DNA from 2 places in the Sideroxydans sp. CL21 genome. Region 2 is predicted to be linked to the other one. Evidence: riboswitches for the same ligand, from Rfam matches in the RefSeq annotation. Region 2 holds a riboswitch; the other holds the start of a gene.
The links. A riboswitch is a leader RNA that binds a small molecule or an ion and turns the genes downstream of it on or off. The one in region 2 is predicted to bind cyclic di-GMP.

Region 1: linked by a shared signal. The riboswitch ahead of QOY30_RS11280 (bacteriohemerythrin) and the one ahead of QOY30_RS09265 (hypothetical protein) in region 2 are both predicted to bind cyclic di-GMP.

What each region holds. Positions count from the first base shown of each region.
Region 1 covers NZ_LR699166.1:2,426,176-2,429,594, forward strand. The annotation lists gene QOY30_RS11270 (NAD(P)/FAD-dependent oxidoreductase) at 1-126, shown strand, start outside; gene QOY30_RS11275 (rhomboid family intramembrane serine protease) at 136-714, opposite strand; gene QOY30_RS11280 (bacteriohemerythrin) at 900-1,415, opposite strand; cyclic di-GMP riboswitch class I at 1,548-1,628, opposite strand; gene QOY30_RS11285 (prohibitin family protein) at 1,935-2,768, shown strand; gene QOY30_RS11290 (bacteriohemerythrin) at 2,896-3,324, opposite strand.
Region 2 covers NZ_LR699166.1:1,990,730-1,994,148, reverse strand. The annotation lists gene QOY30_RS09275 (lipocalin-like domain-containing protein) at 1-325, shown strand, start outside; gene QOY30_RS09270 (hypothetical protein) at 468-806, opposite strand; gene QOY30_RS09265 (hypothetical protein) at 1,678-2,127, opposite strand; cyclic di-GMP riboswitch class I at 2,194-2,274, opposite strand; gene QOY30_RS09260 (hypothetical protein) at 2,576-2,947, shown strand.

The DNA.
Region 1 (3,419 bases), 440 kb from region 2:
CCAGGCAACGCAGGGCAATCGTTCGCCGGTAAACTGCTCGCCGGGTTATTGCTGAAAAACAAATGGTTCACCCGCCATGTGGTTCTGGATCGCTGGTTTCTGCACACACATCAACTGGCCATATGAACATCAAGCTCAGCGGTCCCGTGTGCGCCAGAGACGGATAACAATATAACCACCCACCATGCCGCCCAAATGAGCAAAATGCGCAACCCCGGCCTGGCTTCCTGTCGCACCAAGAATCAGCTCGATGCCTGCATACAAGGTCACAAACAACCATGCCGGGAGAGCAATGGGCGGAAAAATGAGCATGAGCATCCTGTTCGGAAAGAACATACCGTAGGCAAGCAACAAACCAAACACGCCGCCTGATGCTCCTATCGTCGGGTAAACACTGCCGGTCACACTCGTGACGAACAACTGCATAAGCCCCGCCGACAGGATGCTGGCAAAATACAGGAGGAGAAATGACCGATGCCCCATCAGGTACTCCAGTTCACGGCCAAACATCCAGAAACCGTACATGTTGAAGGCGAGATGGGTGATGCTGGCGTGCAAAAAAGCATACGTTAGCAACTGCCAGGGCATGAAACCCGCCCCGAAAGGCCACAGGGCGAATCCGCTGACGGCAGGCTCACCCGCGCCGATCTCCAGCAGAAACCCGGCAACGGTCAAAAATATAATGGTCCAAATAGTGGACAAAGGGCTGCGCACCGCTTACCTCCTATGCACTCAGCCGAGTCTCGATTGAGTTTCACCGGCCGTGCCGTCGCATGTCTGATCGATACCACGCACTGTTTATATGGGGTCATACATCGACCGGCAATTCCCGGCTGCAATGTGCAAGTTCGATATGAATTCATCGACCAACCGTTCTTGCACAGCAAGCGTCGCTTAACTTACCAGATTTTCCTCCACCAACGACCGGTCTTTTCAACCATTTCCATGAAGACTGCCGTCGCTTCGCGTTCCCACGCGGCAATCGAGAATCCGCTGTTGCGCAGTGCGGAGCTATATTTTTTATCGCTATCCTGAATGTGTTCCTTGAGCCACAACTTGAGAAAACTCAGCAGTTCAAAATGAATCGGTTTTTCATCGATCAAGAATTTTTTGCTTAGTTGATCGAGTCGCTCTATTAACTTCCTGTGTTCAAGTTTATGCGCTTCGAAACCCTCGTAGTTGGCCTGTTGCATCAGCTTCTCTTCAAGCGCGAAATGCGTTTTTGTGTAGGCCACAAGGTCATCGAGTATGACGGCGATTTCCTTATCGGCTTGCCGCCTTGAGACAGCGATGAATAAGTGATTAAGAATGCAGATCAACTCCTGATGTTGATTGTCGATTGTATTGATATCGACGCTGTAGTCTGGCGACCACTTGAAGAAAATCTCTTCGTCTGACATGGCAAACTCGGACATTATTACCTCCCCTCGTTATGGATTAGTGCTCGCTTGATATTGAAACGAGTTCAATTAAGTCAGATAAATATCTCCTCCCAATTGATTTCAACGACCGACGGAGCTGGAGAGAGGCACAGGAATGGAAACCCATGTCGCAGTCCCGCTACCATAGTTACCCTTAGGCCGGAGACTTTGCGCCCATACTTTTCAGTACGTTTGCCAAGCAAGGTTCAGAATATTCCCTATTCAATTTATGGTCAATATGACCAGCAGCCCGGCATGTATTCCCAGGCAGGCCCCATTTCGCAAGTTTCCAAGTGGAACTCAGAATTTATCCTATTTCACGCGCAAGGATATTGAATGTGCATGGTAGTAACCATGATCCATGAAATTTAATTCATCCAGTTCTTCGCAGTGATTTCTTATAATTATCCAAGCCTGTGCGTAAATTTTTTGAGAACTCCTAATTTTGGCTGCGGTGTCTGAATGCGGCACGCAAATCAACAATTTTATTTGCATGGAATGACAGGAGGTTTTATGAAAAACTCATTGCTTATTGCTGTCATGGGTTGCGTAGTGATTTCATTGTCGGCCTGCACAACTGTCCAGTCCGGAATGGGAGCCGTCGAATGGACTCCCAGCAGCGGGACATTAAAAGAGCCCATCGGAGAAGGCTTCCATATAGTCTCGCCTTTCAGCGAAATCTATCAATACGATTTAAGGGAGCAGGAACATCAGGAAAGCCTTGATGTACTGGCTAACAACGGTCTTTCCATCATTCTCGATACCTCGATCCTATTTAAGCCTGTCAACTCCGAGCTTTTTCTTCTCCAGACAGAAATCGGACCGGACTATTATCGGATTCTCCTTGGCCCGCTTCTCCGTAGCGGGGCGCGGAAAGTTGTAGGACGTTACAGCCCGGAAGAAATTTACTCTACCAAACGTGAAGAAGTCGAAAAAGAAATATTCGCGGAGGTCAACCGGAAACTTCAATCCAAACACATTCAGGTCGATGGAATCTTGATCCGGGATGTTCACCTTCCCAAAGTCGTCCAGGAAGCAATCGAACTGAAACTCCAGCAAGAGCAAAGGGCTCTCGCCATGCAGTTTGTCCTCGATAAGGAAAGAAAAGAAGCCGAGCGTAAAAAAATTGAAGCCGCAGGGATAGCCGATTATCAACTACTGATTGGAAAAGGCTTGACTGATGCCCTTCTTCAATGGAAACAGATTGAAGCCATTGAGAAACTGGTTCAATCTCCCAACAGCAAGACAATTATTCTGGATGCAGGGAAAGGAAATCTTCCATTGATTCTGGACACCAGAACTTTTGAGCCGGAGTCCAAGCCCAATGGCGCGGGGAAGGCGCACTAAATTCCGTTCCAGCAGCGGCCATTCACATTTTCAGGGGAACCGATGTCAAAAATGGGTTGTTCATAATGGTCATGTCGCACCAATTTGATCGCCTTAATGTGATAAAGAATATTTGGACCGGTAGCCTTCATTGACGCTTCGCTTTGATTGTTGCGAAAAAGTCAGCGTATTGCATATCTTCAGTCAGAATATGATTGATCAGAATTTGTTTAATGACCAGCGCAGCGTCCACCCATTCCGCGTCTAATCCATAGGGCACAAACGAGTCCTGAATTCTTTTAAGTGTATTCTTCACAATATTGTGTGAAATTGCATGCCCTTCAGCATTAGGATATTGCCGCTCTCGAAAGAGTTTTTCTTCTTGCTCAAAATGTTGATTTGCATCCTCAATGACATCCTGCAATCGCTTCTTGATCTCTGTTGCCTTCATTCTTTCTGTGATGGAAAGATTAAGCTCGTTGATCAGCAAAATGAAGCGTTTGTGATCCTCATCGATTTCGGGAATGCCCACACTCATTCCATCATTCCATTCAATCTTCCACTGCGGTTTTTTCATCGAAAATGTCTAATGACTATCTATCAAGCCTGCCGACTCAAAAACTACAATGCACTGCATAAAGCGTTTTGCCGTATGCGCTGATCGAGTCGAGG
Region 2 (3,419 bases):
CCATAGGTATGGGATATTCACTGCCACAGGCCGCGCCTTCTTCTTGCTGACCGGCGAAGGGCGCAAGGTACCGCAGACCGACGAAGAGCGTAGTGCTGCACTTCGTTCCATGTTCGCCTACACTGGAAATTATCGAATCGAGGGTGACAAGTTTATCACCACAGTCGATACAGCCTGGAACGAGGCATGGGTCGGCACGGATCAATTGCGAACTTACAAAATTGACGGGGACCAACTGTACGTAGTCACTATGTCACAGTCCAACCCTAATTTCGGCAACAGGGCGATGCACAGCATCCTCGCTTTTGAACGCCAGAAAAAATAGTAGCGATTTATAAAGAGCCCCTGAAAACTTCAAATTGGAGGACACTCGCGATCTTCCTTTATTGGCAGCGGACATCTACAATCATTCCATGAAAAAAGCAGAATCTCTAAATTCGAGACTCTGCTCATTCTGGGACACTGTACTATTTGCCGATCTGTTTGCTGACTTCATTTTCCTGATGGTTCAGCTTCTCTTGCTCTTTCTTCGTTATGTGACCGCCATCTTTAGCTGCCATCGCGCGTTCTTCCTTGCGCATGTGGCGATCTTCCTTATGCAGTTTGGCCGCCTCACCCTTTGACATTTTGCCTTCTTTGACTTCATTTTGAATGCGCTTATCTTGATTCTCTAAGCGTTGGTTCACTTCTGCCCGACGAGGGTGATCCTTGTCAAATTGTCCTTCAGCCGCAAAGGCGTTAATAGTCATACCAGCAAGCAACAGGCTGGATGCAAGAAAAAGGGTGCTACGTGTTGTGCAGTTCATGAAATTTCTCCTATAGTTATATCGGTAGTTGCAAATTAACTAGCTGTGTTAATGAATCCTAATGGATATCGCTAATAACTCGCGACAAGACCATTAACGAACCAACTGCCAATTGGAATACAGTTTCTCCATAGAGATTTGTATCGGGCTTGTAGCAAATTGTGTCCCACTTATTGAATGCAGGACGGTCAGTCGTGACTGTCCGTTGAAGGCGTGCGCCGTGCAAAGGTGGTGCTTTTTCAGTGGGTGGAGCATTGAGCGAAGAACATCGCCCGTTGCTGTGCCGGGGTAATGGCGACAGCATGCACACAAGGAAAGCGTCGCAACACGGGAAACCCCATGGCGTGGTGCAAGGATGACCAACCGGACGCCCGCGAGGGAGAGGCCGGACGCCTTGGGGTCACGGAGAGGCTCGTAGTACTGCCGAAGTCGGGTAATGCCGGTGGAGGGAAGGAGCCTTGGTTCAAGACAGACGAAAGAAGCAGGAAACATCGTTGCCTGGGTTCGATCTTCTCCGCTTCATGTGCGCTCCTGCAAATACAGGATACTTCCATTAACGCATCAGCGGATTCTACGTGTACACTTTCGTACGTTTTACACAGTCTGGGCCAGGAAAGGACATAGATGCGTGTCGTCTAATTTGTGTCATGAGCTGGTTGTTTCGGCTCTGAGATACCAAGATTGCTCAGCAAATCTACACTGCCTGCCAAACCAAAAACAAAAGCGCGACGACAACTAAAGATAGAATCATAAATCGTTCTTGACCCATAATTTGTCCTACTTAAATTTCATGTGACTATTGCAGAATGGCTTCATATGCCCATGTCTGGATCAATTCATATACAGAAAGGTTCAAATTAGCGAAGTGCTTTCAAAAGTGGAATGATTTACGCAATACAAGCCAATATGAGTCGTGTTGAAGTTTGTTGTATGGTCCTTCGTCTTTCGAATCGAAACACAGGAGAGACGACAAGTGAGAGCAGTCATTGTTGGAAGGCAATTGCTTTTGAAAGCTTATTGACCAGTCATCTTTTTTCGATTCGGCGACGGAGACATGCTGCGGTGCGCTGCCGAATGTCGCCCCGCTAGGTGCGCCATCCTTCGTGCTGTTAAGTAAAGCATGCGTATTGAGCAGGTAAGAAGGTAGCCCGTGAGTGCCGGAACTTAGAAACTTATTTGATAACATACGCTTCTTGAGTGCAAATGAACCTTCCTTGGATTGTGCGGTAGTTGCAGTAACCGCCAAGCTAAAAATAACAAACCAAAAGCCTACTTGCATGGCCTTTTGTATTAGATTGGGACTGAAAATGAGCCGGAACATATGCTCTCCTATCGATGTCTTAGCTACCGTGGGGATAAGTAGCATGAGAAGACGGATGAATGCCCCTACCGCAACCCCGCTGCCATAGTCTCCCTTAGGCCGGTAATTTTGCGCCCTTACCTTTCGGTATGTTTGCCAATGAGATATAGATTATTGAGCGACTCCGATGTAGTCAATCCATGCAAGGATGAAAAGGCGGCATCTTCTGATGTGCGGTAAAAAGACAATCTTTTACTTCATATATTCAATGACCTTTTAGGGCTGGCGTTTGCCAGCTAAAGGCAGTTAACGACGAACGGCTGCTGGAATTGAGAAGCAGCTGGTGGCCTGGTTAACCGACAACGGGCAGAATGAGGCCACTGACGTTCATCCAACCTGGGGATTTTCATGACTTGACGTTATTGTGGTTTAGATCTTGTGAAGAGAAAGAATCCTCGCGGAGGATAAAATGAAAATCCAGTACAATAAAAACGAAGTTATTGCAGCAGCCAGATACATCGTAGATAACATGCCGAGTTCAAAAATTCCCTCGATGATTCCTTATACCGATCGAGGGTATCTACCAGAGCGTGGAGAAGTGGATGAAATTCTAAGAAATATACGGACTCTAGCCGGAGAAAATAAAAATGTATTCGAGGCTGTTCGTCGAAAACTCTCATTTGGCGACACGAAGGTTGAACCGATTATGCAGAAGTGGGTTGAAGTATTGGGAATAGGCGGATATTGGATTATTGCTGAGATAGAAGGCGATACTGTCATTTTCTCAGTTGCGGTATCACCTTGGTTCGGCGACGTTCGTGTTATCGAAGAAGAGATTTAATTGAACAAGATGGTGTGAAGCAGACCTTTGTGTTTGCCGTAGGCTACAGACCGAATGCGGCCCGGGGGACATCGAGCTAGATTTATGGTTCTGCTGTTGTGTGGAATGTTTGACAATAAGGAATTTAAAAAACTGGGGTTGGCTTTTCATAAAAGCGGGGACGAACTTGGCGACACCTTAAAGACTAAAGATATCACTGCGTCCCTGCGCGCATTGAACAAAACGATGCGGTATTGCGTAGAGTGCCATGCTACATATCGCCAATGAGGTGAGGCGACCACATTGTAAAAACAAAAGTGGTCTTTGGGGATCGATTGTCACATTAAATTAAATGACTGTCCGCTTTCAGACGACGACATTTCAGGCTGGTATGTCTCCTTGGGGTCGATTGTGACGGCTGGCGGAAGTCCGCTTCAGAGCTATGACAATTTACCTGCAAAGAGCTATCTGAATATCCTGGTGGATGAGATCG